One region of the Bordetella sp. FB-8 genome, then DNA from elsewhere that is predicted to be linked to it. Evidence: riboswitches for the same ligand, from Rfam matches in the RefSeq annotation. Region 1 holds a riboswitch; the other holds the start of a gene.

Evidence for each region. Region 1 has a riboswitch for glycine ahead of gcvT (glycine cleavage system aminomethyltransferase GcvT). Riboswitches for the same ligand answer to the same signal wherever they lie in the genome.
Region 2: linked by a shared signal. The riboswitch ahead of H143_RS0112680 (D-amino acid dehydrogenase) and the one ahead of gcvT (glycine cleavage system aminomethyltransferase GcvT) in region 1 are both predicted to bind glycine.

The regions. Positions count from the first base shown of each region.
Region 1 covers NZ_KB907784.1:1,893,284-1,897,695, reverse strand. The annotation lists gene gcvP (aminomethyl-transferring glycine dehydrogenase) at 1-78, opposite strand, end outside; gene gcvH (glycine cleavage system protein GcvH) at 149-526, opposite strand; gene gcvT (glycine cleavage system aminomethyltransferase GcvT) at 570-1,670, opposite strand; glycine riboswitch at 1,760-1,880, opposite strand; glycine riboswitch at 1,899-1,989, opposite strand; gene H143_RS0109070 (NAD(P)/FAD-dependent oxidoreductase) at 2,073-3,269, opposite strand; gene H143_RS0109065 (FAD-binding oxidoreductase) at 3,357-4,412, shown strand, end outside.
Region 2 covers NZ_KB907784.1:2,644,291-2,648,702, reverse strand. The annotation lists gene H143_RS0112695 (ferritin-like domain-containing protein) at 1-182, opposite strand, end outside; gene H143_RS0112690 (GNAT family N-acetyltransferase) at 326-1,465, shown strand; gene H143_RS0112685 (hypothetical protein) at 1,659-2,126, shown strand; glycine riboswitch at 2,194-2,284, shown strand; gene H143_RS0112680 (D-amino acid dehydrogenase) at 2,437-3,699, shown strand; gene H143_RS0112675 (acetate uptake transporter family protein) at 3,782-4,351, opposite strand.

The DNA of each region.
Region 1 (4,412 bases):
CATCTTGGCCTGATCGGCCTCGTTGGGGCCGATATGGCGGGGAATGAAATCGGTATGGGTGTCCAGGGCGCTCGGCATGGGGGCTATCTCGGAAACAGGGGTGCGGGCCGCACCGGACCAGGCCGGCGCGGCCGTCTTACGACGTCGATTACAGGCCGTTGGCCGCGGCGTAGCCGGCGGCATCCATCAGGGCGTCGGCGTCGGCGGCGTTGTTCGGCTTGATCTTGAAGATCCAGGCTTCGTAGGGCGATTCGTTGATGGCCGACGGATTGGCGTCCAGCGCGTCATTGAAGGCGACGACCTCGCCGGCCACCGGCGCGTAGATGTCGGAAGCGGCCTTGACCGATTCGACTACGGCGGCGGTGTCGCCCGCGCCCAGCTTGGCGCCGACATCGACATCGCCCACGAAGACGATGTCGCCCAATTGGTTCTGGGCGTTGTCGGTAATGCCGATGACAAAGACGCCGTCTTCGGCCTTCACCCACTCATGGGACTCGGTGTACTTGCGATCGGTGGGCAGACTCATGGGGTGAGCTCCTGGAGAAAAGGATTGGGATTGAGCGATGAAATCAGGCGTGCTCGACGGCTTTGCCGTTGCGCACGAAAGGCAGCTTGCAAACCTGGGCGGGCACCCACTTGCCGCGGATGTCGACCTGCACGGCGTCGCCGGGCTTGACACCGACGGGCAGCCGGGCAAATCCCACCGACACGTTTAGCGTGGGCGACATGGTGCCGCTGGTGACTTCGCCTTCGCCCAGCGCGGTCTGCACCTTCATGTGCGAGCGCATCACGCCGCGGTCGCGCAATTTGAGGCCCAGGAAGGCGGCGGGCGTGGCGAACTGCTCGATGGCATCGCGGCCGATAAAGCGGCGCGCGGCGTCCTTGAACGAGACCGTCCAGGTCAGCCCGGCCTGGTCGGGATGGATGAGTTCGTCCATGTCCTGGCCGTAAAGATTCATGCCGGCTTCCAGACGCAGCGTGTCGCGCGCGCCCAGGCCGCAGGGCCGCACGCCCGCGGCGGCGAGGTCGTTCCAGAAAGCCGTGGCCTCACCGGCCGGCAGCACGATCTCGAAGCCGTCTTCGCCGGTGTAGCCGGTGCGCGCCACCAGCGTGTCGCCGTCCAATGCCGCGCCCGAGAAGGGCGTGAGGTTTTCCGTGGCGGCCTTCCAGGCCGGGCGCACGGCCCAGACCTTGGCGCGGGCCTGCGGGCCTTGCACGGCCACCATGGCCAGGTCGCGGCGCGGCGTGATGGTCACCTCGAACTTGCCCGACGCGGCGACGCGGCGCATCCAGGCCACGTCCTTGTCGGCCGTGCCGGCGTTGACCACCACTCGCCAGGCATCGGAGGCGAAGAAGTAGACGATGAGATCGTCGATCACCCCGCCCTGCGGATTGAGCATGCAGCTGTAGAGCGCCTTGCCCGGCGTGGTGAGCTTGGCTACGTCGTTGGCGACGAGCCGGCGCAGGAAGTCGTAGGCGCCGTCGCCGGTCACGTCGACGTTGAGCATGTGCGACACGTCGAACATGCCGCTGGCCTGGCGCACGGCATGGTGCTCTTCGATCTGGGAGCCGTAGTTGACGGGCATGTCCCAGCCGCCGAAATCGACGGTGCGGGCGCCGGCGGCGAGGTGGGCGTCGTAAAGCGGGGTGCGCTGCAAAGGTGCGGACATGCGGGAAGACTCCGTGGCTACGGTCGATTTACGCAATGCCGGCAACGGAAGCGGAAAGCGCTCCGGACGACTCGCGTCACCGGCCGATGTTCCGCCCCTCTGTCCTTTTGCCTGAGAGTTGCCCCGCGTCGCTGGGAACGGCGGGTTTGCACCTTCGGCGCCTGGGCGGCCCGCAATCACAGGGCGCCAGGTCTCTCCAGAGTGCTGTTTCGGCGCCGATGTGGACGCCGGGCAGGTGCGGTATGGGTTACCTGAGCGATTCCGGGCGAATTGCGCCTTCGGCGGCGGACTTGCGTCCGCTCTCTCCCGCACCCTGCATCACAGCAGGGCGCAGTATAACCGGCTTGTCTGGGGTTCTTGCCTGGGAAAACCCGGGTTCGTTCGGGCGCGCTCCCGCCCCGTTTACAGCGCCCGGCCGCAAGCCACGCCCGAAGCCCAGGCCCATTGAAAGTTGTAGCCGCCCAGCCAACCGGTGACGTCCACGGTCTCGCCGATGAAATGCAGGCCGGGGACGGCCTTGGCCTGCATAGACTTCTGGTCCAGGCCGCGCGTGTCCACGCCGCCGCGCATGGCTTCGGCTTTTTTGTAGCCCGCGGTGCCGATGGGGACGAGCTGCCAGCGGTGAATGCGTTCGCTCAATGCGCGCAAGGCCTTGTCGGACATATCGGCCAGCCTCGCGCCGGCGCCCACGCCCGCGACCCGCAACCAGGCTTCCGCCAGCCGCCGGGGCCACCGTTCGCTCAGCACGGTCTGCAACTGTTGTTTACTGCCGGGCTTGAGCGCCAACAATTCTTCGGCCATGTCGCGCCCTGGCGCGAGGTCGATCTGCACGGCCTGGCCGGGATTCCAGTAGCTCGATATCTGCAGGATGGCGGGTCCCGACAGGCCGCGGTGCGTGAACAGCAGGTCCTCCAGAAAGCGGCCGCCGGCCTTGTCCTGTCCGGTTTGCAGATCGACTTCGAGCGCCGCGCCGGAAAGTTCCGCAAAAGGCTGCCACTGCGCCGCGTCGAAGGTCAGCGGCACCAGCGCGGGACGCGGCTCGACGACCTTCAGACCGAATTGGCGCGCCACCTTCAAACCGAAATCGGTGGCGCCCAGTTGCGGAATGGCCATGCCGCCGGTGGCGATCACCAGCTTGGCCGCGCGCAGCAGGCCCAGGCTGGTGCGCAGTTCGTAGCCCGCATCGCTGCGCGCGATCTCGCGTACTGCGCAAGACATGCGCCAGGCCACGGCGCCCTGCCCGCATTCGGCGCGCAGCATGTCAATGATGTCTGCGCTGGATTGGTCGCAGAACAGTTGGCCGCGATGCTTTTCGTGCCAGGCGATGCGATGGCTGCGCACCAGATCGAGAAAATCGCGCGGCGTATAGCCCGCCAGGGCCGAGCGGCAGAAATGGGGGTTTTCCGACAGGAAATTGCCCGGACCAGCGCCGATGTTGGTGAAGTTGCAGCGGCCTCCGCCCGAAATGCGGATTTTCTCGGCCAGCTTCGCAGCGTGGTCGATCAGCACCACGCGCAGGCCGCGCAGGCCCGCCACCGCGGCGCACATCATGCCGGCCGCGCCGGCGCCGATCACGGCAACGTCGAAGGAATCGCTCATGGCGCTATTTGACCAGATCGCGACGCGCCGCCGCCGCAGGAACGCTATCATTGCTTGCCACGCGTATCACGCGACAAGGGATCTCTCATGCAGCAAGGCGAACGCATCGCCATCGTCGGCGCCGGCATCGTCGGCCTGTGTACCGCCTACAGCCTGCGCCAGGCGGGTCACGCCATCACCCTGTTCGACCCCAATCCCGCGGGATCGCAGTGCTCGTCGGGCAACGCCGGGGCGCTGTCCTCGCGTTCGGTGGTGCCGCTGGCCACGCCCGGCATCCTAAAGACCGCCTTCTCGATGCTGCTGGATTCGCGCGGACCGCTGCACGTGCCGCCCTATTACTGGCTGCAGATCGCACCGTGGCTGGCCCGTTTCGTGGCGGCATCCAGACCCGAGCGCGTCGGGGCCATCGCGGCGGCCCTGTCCGAGCTGCTGCGCGGCTCGGTGCAGGCGCATACCCAGATCGCCGCCGAACTGGGCCAGAGCGAGCTGATCCGCAGCACCGGCCAACTGCACCTTTATCCCGACGAAGCCTATTACGCCAAAGACCAGGCCTCATGGGCGCTCAAGCAGCAATACGGGCTACATCTGGAAAAGGTCAGCCGCCCCACCATCGAGGCCATGGAGCCCGAGGTCGGCCCGGGCTACCGCGTCGGCGTCTTCCTGCCCACCGAAGGATGGGTGGCCAACCCGTTGCGCTATGCCCAGGCCCTGGCGGCGCGCCTGGCCGCCATGCAGGCCACCTTCGTGTCCGCCCCCATCCAGTCGCTGCAGGCCGATGCTTCAGGCTGGACGCTGTCGGACGGCACGCGCCGCTGGCAGGCCCAACGCGTGGTGGTCTGCGCCGGCGCGTGGTCCGGGCCGCTGCTCGCCGCGCAGGGATGGAAGATACCGCTTGAAAGCCAACGCGGCTATCACCTGCAGCTGGCCCGGCCCAATCTCGAACTTGCGCATCAGGTCGTGCTGGCCGACCGCAAGCTGTTCATCACGCCCATGGAAACCGGCCTGCGCCTGGCCGGCACGGTGGAGTTCGGCAGCCTGACGCGCCCGCCCTCGATGAAACGCGCACGCTTGCTGGGCGAACACGCCCGCGCCGGCCTGCCGGCATTGGATGTCGATAGCGCGCAGACCTGGATGGGGCACCGC
Region 2 (4,412 bases), 750 kb from region 1:
ACCAGCTCGGGCCGGACCGGGCGGCCAGGCAGGCCTGCCGGTTCCGCCAGCAGCGCGCAAGGATCGACGAACGCGGCGTCATCGATGGCGGCCACCGCCGCCAGCTTGTCGGGCCAGTCCTGGACCTGCAGGGCCCGCAGCGCCTGCTCACGCAGGTCCGGGCCGGGGCAAAGGGAACGCATAAAAACCGAGAAAAAAATCGATATCCGCAATTTAGCATCCCCTCCTTTCGGACGCCGGATCGCCGGATCGCTCAAACGTAAAACGCCAGGTCGGGCGGCAGCCAGACGTGGGCGCAGCGCAAAGCCTCCTTTATCATTGCCGCATGCCACTCTCGGATTCGTTCCATCTGGAAACATCGCTGCAAGCCTTCGAGCCCTCGCAATGGAACGCATTGGCGGGCGACCAGCCTTTCGTGCGGCACGAATTCCTGTCCGCCCTGCACGAAACGGGCTGCGCCGCGCCGGACACCGGCTGGACGCCCTACTTTCTGGCGCTGCGGCGAAGCGGCACGCTGGCTGGCGCCGTGCCGCTCTATCTCAAGACCCATTCGCGCGGCGAGTACGTATTCGACTACGCCTGGGCCGAGGCCTATGCGCGCCATGGGTTGACCTACTATCCCAAGTTGCTGTCGGCCGTGCCCTTCACTCCCGTGACCGGCGCTCGGCTACTCGCCTGCAACCACGACGATCGCCTCGCCCTGGCTCGCGGCCTGATTGATATGGCGCGCCAGCTCGGACTCTCGTCCCTGCATCTACTCTTTCCTCGCGACCAAGATATGGCGGCCCTGCGCGAGGCCGGTTATCTGCTGCGTGAAGGCGTGCAGTTTCATTGGCGCAACGCGGGCTATTCGGGCATGGACGACTTTCTTGCCGCCTTGAATCACGACAAGCGCAAGAAAATCAGGCAGGACCGCAAGAAAGTGGCGCAGGCCGGCATCCGCTATCGCTGGTTGCGCGGCCGGGATATCGATGCGGCTGCGCTAGATTTCTTCTATGACTGCTACTGCCGCACTTATTACGAGCATGGCAACCCCCCCTATCTGAACGCCGCGTTCTTCCAGCGACTGCACGAACAGATGCCCGATACCATGGTGCTCGTCCTGGCGGTAAAGGACGACGCGCCCGTGGCCTCGGCGCTGAATCTGCAAGGCGGGGACGCGCTTTATGGCCGCTATTGGGGCAGCACGGTCTTTGTTCCTGGCCTGCATTTCGAGACCTGCTATATGCAGGCCGTCGAGTACTGCATCGCCAACCAGCTGGCGCGCTTCGAAGGCGGCGCGCAGGGCGAGCACAAGATCGCCCGCGGCCTGCTGCCCACACCCACCTGGTCGGCGCATTGGATTGCCGATCCGCGCTTTGCCGATGCGATAGAGGACTTCCTGCACCGTGAAACCGCAGCCATACAGAACTATCTGTGCGAGCTCGACATGCATGCGCCATTCAAACGCGCTGTCGCCACATGATGCGTTGACTGCGATGCGGTGCGCTTGCCCGCCGCCCCACCCTCTGCAGAACCGACCCGAGCGCATACCGCGGTATAAACAAGACCTGAAAATCAGTGAGTTTTAGTAATGACCCGGGTTCATGACGATATTTTCACGTTGTATAGTGCCCGCCAGATTACGTATGCGGTAGCCCCAAAAAGCACGGTGAAAGATGGAGCCCTCAGATTTTTTTTTGCTGTATGTTGTGCTGTTCCTGTTTCTGGCCGCTCTGACCGTGGCAGCGCTGATCATCATTGCGCTCAAGAAAGAGCAAAAAGAAAACCCGATCCCCAACATCGTCGCAGAACCCTCCGGCAACATGGTTGCGCCCCCTGGCAACAGGGTTACGCCCCCTGGCAAGCACAAGCCGGAAGATCAATACCAGGAAAAGCGCGCCGCGGTCGCGGCACTGCGCGCGGACATCGACCTGGCACTCAATACCATGGAACGGCAGGGCAGCATGTCTCCGCAGCAATGTCTGACCGCGGTCGAGCAGGTATATCAGGGCTGGCTCAAAAAAAATTCGACCCTGTTCCCCGAAACGCAAGGCAAGGTCTCCTTACTGGGCAAGAAGGCCGGGCTATGGAGCTACCGGCTTCCCAGTGAGCTGGAAAGCCTGGTGGCGAAGCTGTCTGGGTGACCCGGCCCGTTATTCGGCGACACAGCTTGTGGCCTCGATCGCGTATTGCTAAGCTAAGCGCGTTCTTGCACGCTACTTGGAAGAGATCGCCCGGCCCGGGCGGCGCCGACGGAGCAACCACCCCGGAAACTCTCAGGCAAAAGGACCTCGCAGCGGGAACATCTGGAGAGCGGCGCGCCCGTTAAGGCAGCGTCCACCGAAGGGGAGCCCGTGCGGCAAGCGCCGGGCGAAACTCTCAGGTACATGGACAGATGGGGTAGCGATGCCGGCGTACATCCGCCGGCGACCTCAACCTACTCTGGATCATGCCATGTCGCGAATTGCCGTCATCGGCGCCGGTATCACCGGCGTCACAACCGCCTACGCCCTCGCCCGGCGCGGGCACCATGTCACCGTCCTAGAACGCCATCGATATGCGGCGATGGAAACGTCGTTTGCGAACGGCGGACAGCTGTCGGCGAGCAACGCCGAAGTCTGGAACAGCCGCGCGACCGTATTCAAGGGCCTGCGCTGGATGTTCACGCGCTCAGCCCCGCTCCTGCTGAATCCTCGCCCCAGTTGGCACAAATACAGCTGGATCGGCCAATTCCTGTGCCAGATTCCGAACTATCGCCGCAATACGATCGACACAGTCCGCCTGGCCATTGCCGCGCGCGAGCATCTGTTCTCGATCGCGCAGCGCGAGGGCATCGCCTTCGATCACGAACAGCGCGGCATCCTGCATTTCTATGCAACGCGACACGAGTTCGAGGCCGCGACGAAGGTCAATACCTTGCTGCGCGAAGGCGGACTCGAACGCCGCCCGGTAACCCCAGACGAGATCCGCGCCATCGAACCCACTTTACATGGGCGGTTCTACGGCGGCTTCTTCACCGAATCCGATTCGACCGGCGATATCCATAAATTCACGCAGGGCCTGGCCCAGGCCTGTGAACGCCTGGGCGTCGAATTGCGCTACGACGCACCCGTCATCTGCGTGCGGCAGACGACCGACGAAAAAATCGCCGTCACGGCACAATGCGACGCGCTGCCGGAGACGTCGACCTTCGATCGCCTGGTCGTCTGCGCAGGCGTCGGCAGCCGCGCGCTCGCCGCGCAGGTCGGCGATCAGGTTAATGTTTACCCGGTCAAGGGCTATTCGATCACCGTGCATCTGGACGATGCACAAAGCCGGGCCGCCGCGCCCTGGGTCAGCCTGCTCGATGACAAGGCCAAGATCGTCACCAGCCGCCTCGGAGCGGAACGGTTCCGCATCGCCGGCACCGCGGAATTGAACGGGGAAAATCGCGATATCCGCGCCGACCGCATCGAACCGCTGGTGCGCTGGGCGCGCAGCCACTTCCCGGGCATATCGACCTCGCGCGTCGTGCCTTGGGCGGGACTGCGGCCAATGCTGCCGGACATGGTGCCCAGAGTCGGCCGCGGCCGGCGCCGCCATGTCTTCTACAACACGGGGCATGGACACCTGGGCTGGACGCTCTCGGCGGCGACCGCCGAGGCGGTGGCGCAACTCGTGTCCGACGACGCCGCTTCCGGCACTTGCTCGATGCAGGCGGCGCGCGGACCCGGCTAGGAAAGCACAACGCCGTGTCCGTCGGCATGAACGGGCACGGCGTTGCCGGATCAGGCGCGGACTAAACGCGCCTGGGCCAGGGTCAGGTCTTGGCGCCAATCGGCAGCACGGTGCGGCCGTACGCCTCGTTGACCACGTCGGCGGCAGACAGGTAGAACGCCAGGAACGCGGTGATCAGGCCCATGTAGCCCCCCAGATGCCCCGCGGCGGGCATGCCCAGGCCGTCGCCCGCCGCAAGCAGGAAAAACGTGATCCACAGCGCCAGAAAGATCAGCTGCAGAACCCGCGGCGAGCGGAAGGTGGCCAGCCACATGTAAAACGTGAAAACACCCCAAAGCAGCAGATACCAGCCCACGAACGTTCCCGGCACCTTGCCGTGGAAGAACACCACGAACAGCGCGAACGACCACCAGAACGCGCCGTAGCTCATGAAGGCGGTGAAACCGAAGGTGTTGCCGCGAGGCACCTCCATTAGACCGGCGATCATCTGCGCCGTGCCGCCGAAGGCGAACGCGCAGGCCAGCACCAGGCCAAGCGACGCGCCGTCGAACCAGCCCGCGTTGATCATGCTCAACAGCCAGGTGGTCAGCGCGAAGCCAGCCAGGCCCAGCGGCGCGGGATTTGGAAATTTAAACGAGGAAGCAGTGCTCATGCGGGTGTCTCCGTAATTTATGTTTTAGTTACCACGTGGCTGGCGCATGTCCGTGATACGG